2 regions of the Agrobacterium radiobacter genome follow, and region 2 is predicted to be linked to the other one. Evidence: riboswitches for the same ligand, from Rfam matches in the RefSeq annotation. Region 2 holds a riboswitch; the other holds the start of a gene.
The links. A riboswitch is a leader RNA that binds a small molecule or an ion and turns the genes downstream of it on or off. The one in region 2 is predicted to bind FMN.

Region 1 (3,401 bases), on a different contig from region 2:
CTCGCTTGAGGATATCTTCGTTTCGCTGGTGGGAGGTCAGAAATGAATTTCGAAGCCATCAAGGCCATCTATCTGTTCGAAATGGCACGCACGCGGCGCACCCTGCTGCAGAGCGTGGTCTCGCCAGTCATCTCAACCTCGCTTTATTTCATCGTCTTCGGAACCGCGATCGGTTCGCGGATTCAGGAGGTTGGCGGGGTTTCCTACGGCGCGTTCATAACGCCCGGCCTCATCATGCTGACGCTGCTGACGCAATGTATCGGCAACGGCTCCTTCGGCATTTATTTTCCGAAATTCACCGGCACGGTCTATGAGATATTGTCCGCGCCCGTATCGATGACGGAAATTGTCGCCGGCTATGTCGGGGCGGCGGCGACCAAGGGCCTGATGATCGGGACGATCATCCTGATAACAGCCACCTTCTTCGTGGATATCACCATCGCTCATCCGTTCATGATGGTGCTGTTCTTCGTGCTGACGGCTGTCAGTTTCAGCCTGTTCGGCTTCATCATCGGCATATGGGCGACGAATTTCGAGCAGCTGAACCTCATCCCCATGCTGGTGGTGCCGCCTTTGACCTTCCTTGGCGGCAGCTTCTATTCCATCGACATGCTGCCGCCCTTCTGGCAGACGGTCAGCCACTTCAATCCGGTGCTTTATCTCATCAGCGGTTTCCGCTGGAGCTTCTATGAGATCGCCGACGTCAATCCGATCATCAGTCTGGCGATGATCACGCTGTTTCTGGCGCTCTGCCTCGGTGTTGTCAGCTGGATGTTCAAGACGGGGTATCGGTTGCGGAACTGACCGGAAAAGCTTTTTTTAAAATTTAACGCCCGGTTTGCACCGGGCGTTTTCGTATTCACAACAAGGAAGCGCAGATCAGGCGACCTGCTTCTGCACCACTTCCTCGACAACCTCGCCCTTGAGGTAAGAAACGAGATCCTTGATCGTCACGACGAGCAGGCCGTGGCGTTCGGCAAAGACTTCGAGCTGGGGCAGGCGGGCCATGGTGCCGTCGTCATTGGCGACTTCGCAGATGGTGCCGCAGGGGAATTTGCCCGCAAGACGGCAAAGATCGACGGCCGCTTCGGTATGACCGGTGCGGCCGAGAACGCCTTGCGGGTTGGCGCGCAGCGGGAAGATATGGCCGGGGCGGGCGAAGTCTTCGGGGCGTGAATCCTCCGATACCAGCGCGCGCACGGTCTTTGCCCGGTCGGCGGCGGAAATGCCTGTCGTGGTGCCCGGAATATAGTCCACCGAGACGGTGAACGCTGTCTTGAGGGATTCGGTATTGCGCGACACCATCAAGGGAATGTCGAGGGCATCCAGTCGCTCGCCCGGCATGGCGACGCAGATCAGCCCGCGCGCATGGTTCATCATGAAGGCGATCTGCTGCGGGGTAATGCTGTCGGAGGCGGCGATGACATCGCCTTCGTTTTCGCGGTCTTCGTCGTCAACGACAATCACCATCTCGCCACGGGAAATGGCTTCGATGGCGTCTTCAATTCTAGCAATGGTCATTTTCTTTCAAGCCTTTCAAGGGTTATGCCGTTTTGCGGCATTTTCGCGCTTCAAGAAGCGCCAAATATCCCTTGGGCGAACAATGCAATGCGAAGCCAGCTTACGCGCCAGCGTCCTATGCCTTGTCCTCTTCCATCCGGACTATACCGTCGGCTCCGGCCTCTCACCGGATCTGCTGACCTTCCGGCTTTGGAGACCGGAAGCGCTCGCGGGCTCCGGGAAAAATCCCGATACCGCCGGTGGGGAATTGCACCCCGCCCTGAGAACAAGGCCAACATAAATTATCAAATGGGAAGGAATCAAGGGGCAATGGTCCGTCCGTGGCCCCTATGCGCGAAAAGAATATCCCCGTTGCGGTCGCATTGGGGTATTTCCTTTCCGGGGCCAATGGCTCGGGAAAACCGCAGAATGAACCGCAAAGGGCAGGGGGTTACCGGTCGCGCAGCCGCAGTTCATCGGTCTGCATCTGCAGCGAACCGAGCGTCGACAGGAAGCTCATGCCGAGCAGGCTCTGGCCCAATTGGCCATCCTGGGCGACGAGGGCCGGGATGTTGCGCCGCACGATCGGGCCAATGCTGATTTCCGACAGGGTGACGGGAGCTGCCGCCGTGCGGCCATTCGCAGTCATGACCGGTACGGTATAGCGGAGGTTTGTGGTGTCGATGCCGATTGCGGCGGCATCTGCATTGGCGAGCACCACCGAGCTTGCGCCGGTATCGACCAGCATGTGGATCGTCTTGCCTTCGAGACCGACATTCGCCTCGAAATGGCCGCTCATCGATTTATGCAGCACGATTTCCTGCTCACCGCCCGATGTGGTGACCACTACGGCGCGGCCGGGTATGAGGCCGCCCAGCAGTCGATCGCCGAAGGTTTGCAGATCGTAGCGATAGAGATAAAGCGAGACGAGGCCGAGAATGATGACAAGCCAGACGGCGAGCTGGCGGATGACGGTGCCGAAACTGCCGCGGCTTCCGGCCAATATGCCGGCGGACAGGAGAGCGGCAATGGGCAGAAGATAGAGAACATGGGCGAATTGATCATTATCGATGCCGAGCGTTCGCCCACCGTCATGATTGATGAGCAGCAGGCCAAGGCCGACGGCCAGCAGAAGGAGAACGATGGTCAGCCTGTTCATGCGGTATGCGTCTCCTTGGCGGTCTTGGGCAGGTTTGCCAGTCTTTGCGGCAGCAACCGCATGATCTCGCGGCGCTTCTCGTCGCTATACCCTGCCCAGCCGCCAATTTCATCCAGCATTCGCCCACAGCCGATGCAGAGGCTGCTGGTTTCATCGAGGCGACAGATGTGGATGCAGGGTGTTTCCATGATGATTTATATCAGGCCGTCATGCTGCAAGGGCAAGGGCGACAAGAATCACGATCTCCGTGATCTGCTGGCAGGCGCCGATGGTGTCGCCGGTATGGCCGCCGATCTTCCTGTCGCAGAGCCTGCCGAAAAGCATGGCCGCCAGAAAGGCTGCCGCCAGCACAAGGGCAATCGACAGGAGCGGCAGGGCGTGCAGCGTAAATAGTATGAAAAGCAGCAACCCGATCAAAAGCGCGATGTTGCGCTCGCTTGTGCCCGGCTGACCGGCGCTGGCGGCGATGCCGGAGGTTTTGGCGGCGGGCAGGGACTGCCAGTGCCAAACCATCAGGGCGCGGCTCATGACAAGCACAGCGATCAGGGCGGCGGCGGCGGTTTTTGCCGGCAGCGTCTCAATGAGCGAGGCGAGCGCGGTGGCGCGAAGCGCAAAGGACAGGATCATGGCGATGGCGCCATAGCTGCCGATGCGGCTGTCCTTCATGATCTCAAGCATTCGCGCCTTGTCCTTGCCGCTGCCGAAACCGTCGGCCATGTCGGCCAGGCCGTCTTCGTGCAGC
Region 2 (3,401 bases):
CGGCCTTGCGTCATAGTCCGGCAATGCCCGCGCTGCCGCTTCTATTGGTGGGCAACAATCTTTTTTCCAAACCGAAAAAACGTAACGGGCTCGCCAGAGGCACCAGATGGAGCGCAGCAAGGACGGGGGCGATTGGGAACATCTCGGAAAAAAGGCAAGGGGCTCCGCGCCCGCGATCCCCGCGCCTTCCAGTCAGGACATACATAGCCTGCCTTCGATTGCCGGGACTGATGTGACCGATATGCGCTGCAGTGACGGAAATACCGCCCGCCATCAGGCCAAACAGCATGCGGCATGAATGCGGGCGATCTGGCGCCACGGCACCATAAACTTAATGTGCCAAGGGCAAGGTAGTGCGATTTTCCGGGATCAGGCAGTTTGAAGGCGAGCGACGTCACGCCAAGTATCCAAGGCTGCTGTTCGCAGTTCGCGATGGTGAGCGGATGGAATATCGTGGCGGGGAATGTGAAAGAGGTTTGCGATCGGGTCGTGGATGGACACGAAACACTAAAGCTGTCGCGCTGACTTGAAGCGCTTCATGATCCTTTCCCTTCGTCGTACGGGCTGACGGGAGTTCTCCGCCCGATTGTTCAGTCCCTTGTGTGGACGATGCTCGACGCCGGGCATGATCTCGCGCTTCGCCGCGCCGTAGGAGCGCAGCTTGTCGGTGATCATCACACGCGGCGAACCGCTTTGCCCTTTCAGGATCTTGCGCATCAAACGTTTCGCAGCCTTGGCATTGCGGCGACTTTGCACCAGCGCGTCGAGAACAAAGCCATCCTGTTCAACGGCCCGCCAAAGCCAGTGTTTCTTTCCACCCATGGTGGTGACAACCTCATCAAGATCCATTTGTCGCCGAGCCTTCCGGCAGATCGCCTCCGGATATCATTGGCAAAGTGTCTACCGAATTTCTCAGCCCAGAGGCGCACGGTTTGATGAGAGACGATGACGCCCCGCGCTGCCAGCAGATCCTCGACCATCCGCAGGCTGAGCGGAAACCTGAAGTACAGCCAAACTGCATGGGCAATCACCTCCGCTGTAAATCGGTGGCGACGATAAAGAGGATCACGGTTAAATCTGGTCATGCAGCCAGATCCCACAATTTGATCCATGTCCGGTTAACGTTACGATGCCCTTGAAAGGATCCGAACCGGCGGCCTTGCCTTTGTCATCAAGCTAGCTCGCGAGTTACATCCAATATCAAGGCCTTAGACGACTCGCGGATGCCAAGTCTCCGGTTACATCATTGGAAATATCCTGAGGAACCAGTGGCTAGCTCTCAGACACGTGCAATCCAAAATTATAGAAGCCGAAACGCTTGCCCCAGAGCCGTCTAAAAAGGGTGAGATTTTCGGGATAACGACGGGCCATTGCCCCTTGATTCCTTCCCATTTGATAATTTATGTTGGCCTTGTTCTCAGGGCGGGGTGCAATTCCCCACCGGCGGTATCGGGATTTTTCCCGGAGCCCGCGAGCGCTTCCGGTCTCCAAAGCCGGAAGGTCAGCAGATCCGGTGAGAGGCCGGAGCCGACGGTATAGTCCGGATGGAAGAGGACAAGGCATAGGACGCTGGCGCGTGAGCTGGCTTCGCATTGCATTGTTCGCCCAAGGGATATTTGGCGCTTCTCGAAGCGCGAAAATGCCGCAAAACGGCATAACCCTTGAAAGGCTTGAAAGAAAATGACCATTGCTAGAATTGAAGACGCCATCGAAGCCATTTCCCGTGGCCAGATGGTGATTGTCGTTGACGACGAAGACCGCGAAAACGAAGGCGATGTCATCGCCGCCTCCGACAGCATTACCCCGCAGCAGATCGCCTTCATGATGAACCATGCGCGCGGGCTGATTTGCGTCGCCATGCCGGGCGAGCGACTGGATGCCCTCGACATTCCCTTGATGGTGTCGCGCAATACCGAATCCCTCAAGACAGCGTTCACCGTCTCGGTGGACTATATTCCGGGCACCACGACAGGCATTTCCGCCGCCGACCGGGCAAAGACCGTACGCGCGCTGGTATCGGAGGATTCACGCCCCGAAGACTTCGCCCGCCCCGGCCATATCTTCCCGCTGCGCGCCAACCCGCAAGGCGTTCTCGGCCGCACCGGTCATACCGAAGCGGCCGTCGATCTTTGCCGTCTTGCGGGCAAATTCCCCTGCGGCACCATCTGCGAAGTCGCCAATGACGACGGCACCATGGCCCGCCTGCCCCAGCTCGAAGTCTTTGCCGAACGCCACGGCCTGCTCGTCGTGACGATCAAGGATCTCGTTTCTTACCTCAAGGGCGAGGTTGTCGAGGACGTGGTGCAGAAGCAGGTCGCCTGATCTGCGCTTCCTTGTTGTGAATACGAAAACGCCCGGTGCAAACCGGGCGTTTTTCATTCCGTGAGAGAACTCCAGCGCCGAGACCAAAACCTACCAGCAGCAGAAACCGCCATCCACCAGCAGGTCCACGCCCGTCACGAAGCTCGCCGCATCTGACAGCAAGAAGATCGCCGGGCCGACCATTTCATCCACGCCCGCCATGCGCTGCATCGGCGTCTGCTCTTCAAAGAGCTTGGTCTGGTGCACCATCTCCGGCCGCGTGTTCATCGGCGTCGCCGTGTAACCCGGCGAGATGGTATTGACGCGAATGCCGCGCCCCACCCACTCCATCGCCATGGATTTCGACATATGGATGACGCCCGCCTTCGAGGCGTTGTAATGGCACTGCATCAGCCCGCGATTGACAATGACGCCGGACATGGAAGCGATATTGACGATCGCGCCGCGGCCGTTCTTCAGCATGGCATTGGCTTCGGCCTGGCAGGACAGGAAAACGCCCTTCAGGTTGATATCCATCATCGTCTGGAACTGGCTTTCCTCCATCTCCTCGGCCGGATTGGCATTGGCGATACCGGCCGCATTGACGGCGAGCGAGAGCGCACCAAGCTCGGCTTCAGTGCGCGCAACCGCATCGGTCAGCGCCTGCTTGCTGGTGACGTCGGCAGCAATCTGGATCGACTTGCGTCCAGCCTTGGCGATGAAATCCGCCGTCTGCGCCAGACCATCATCGGTGCGGCGGTCGAGCAGCGCTACATTGGCGCCGGACTGGGCAAGGCCCATGGCGATCCGCTGGCCGATGCCGGAACCGGCACCGGTGACGAGCGCCACCTGCCCAGAAAGATCAAACAGTTTCGGCGCGTTGAGGGTGATGGTGGACATCTCTGTTTCCTTCTTCAGATGGTTGCCAGTTCCATGACCGAGACGTCGTTTGCTTCGTCGCGGCTGAGGATGCCGGCCTGTTTTCCCTGCGCCAGAACGAGAATGCGGTTCGAAACGCCCAGCACCTCTTCCAGATCGGAGCTGACGACGATGACGGCCACGCCGCTCTTCGCCAGACCCACAATGATATCGTAAATACC

Region 1: linked by a shared signal. The riboswitch ahead of ribB (3,4-dihydroxy-2-butanone-4-phosphate synthase) and the one ahead of ribB (3,4-dihydroxy-2-butanone-4-phosphate synthase) in region 2 are both predicted to bind FMN.

Annotation. Positions count from the first base shown of each region.
Region 1 covers NZ_JBEGHX010000001.1:1,545,371-1,548,771, reverse strand. Annotated here, with positions in the region: gene MRBLRC7O_RS07805 (ABC transporter ATP-binding protein) at 1-46, shown strand, start outside; gene MRBLRC7O_RS07800 (ABC transporter permease) at 43-804, shown strand; gene ribB (3,4-dihydroxy-2-butanone-4-phosphate synthase) at 880-1,521, opposite strand; FMN riboswitch at 1,642-1,792, opposite strand; gene MRBLRC7O_RS07790 (TIGR02281 family clan AA aspartic protease) at 1,952-2,659, opposite strand; gene MRBLRC7O_RS07785 (DUF1289 domain-containing protein) at 2,656-2,847, opposite strand; gene MRBLRC7O_RS07780 (adenosylcobinamide-GDP ribazoletransferase) at 2,867-3,401, opposite strand, start outside.
Region 2 covers NZ_JBEGHX010000003.1:387,988-391,388, forward strand. Annotated here, with positions in the region: partial or broken gene MRBLRC7O_RS25480 (IS6 family transposase) at 370-1,085, opposite strand; FMN riboswitch at 1,410-1,560, shown strand; gene ribB (3,4-dihydroxy-2-butanone-4-phosphate synthase) at 1,681-2,322, shown strand; gene MRBLRC7O_RS25490 (SDR family oxidoreductase) at 2,413-3,201, opposite strand; gene MRBLRC7O_RS25495 (sugar ABC transporter ATP-binding protein) at 3,216-3,401, opposite strand, start outside.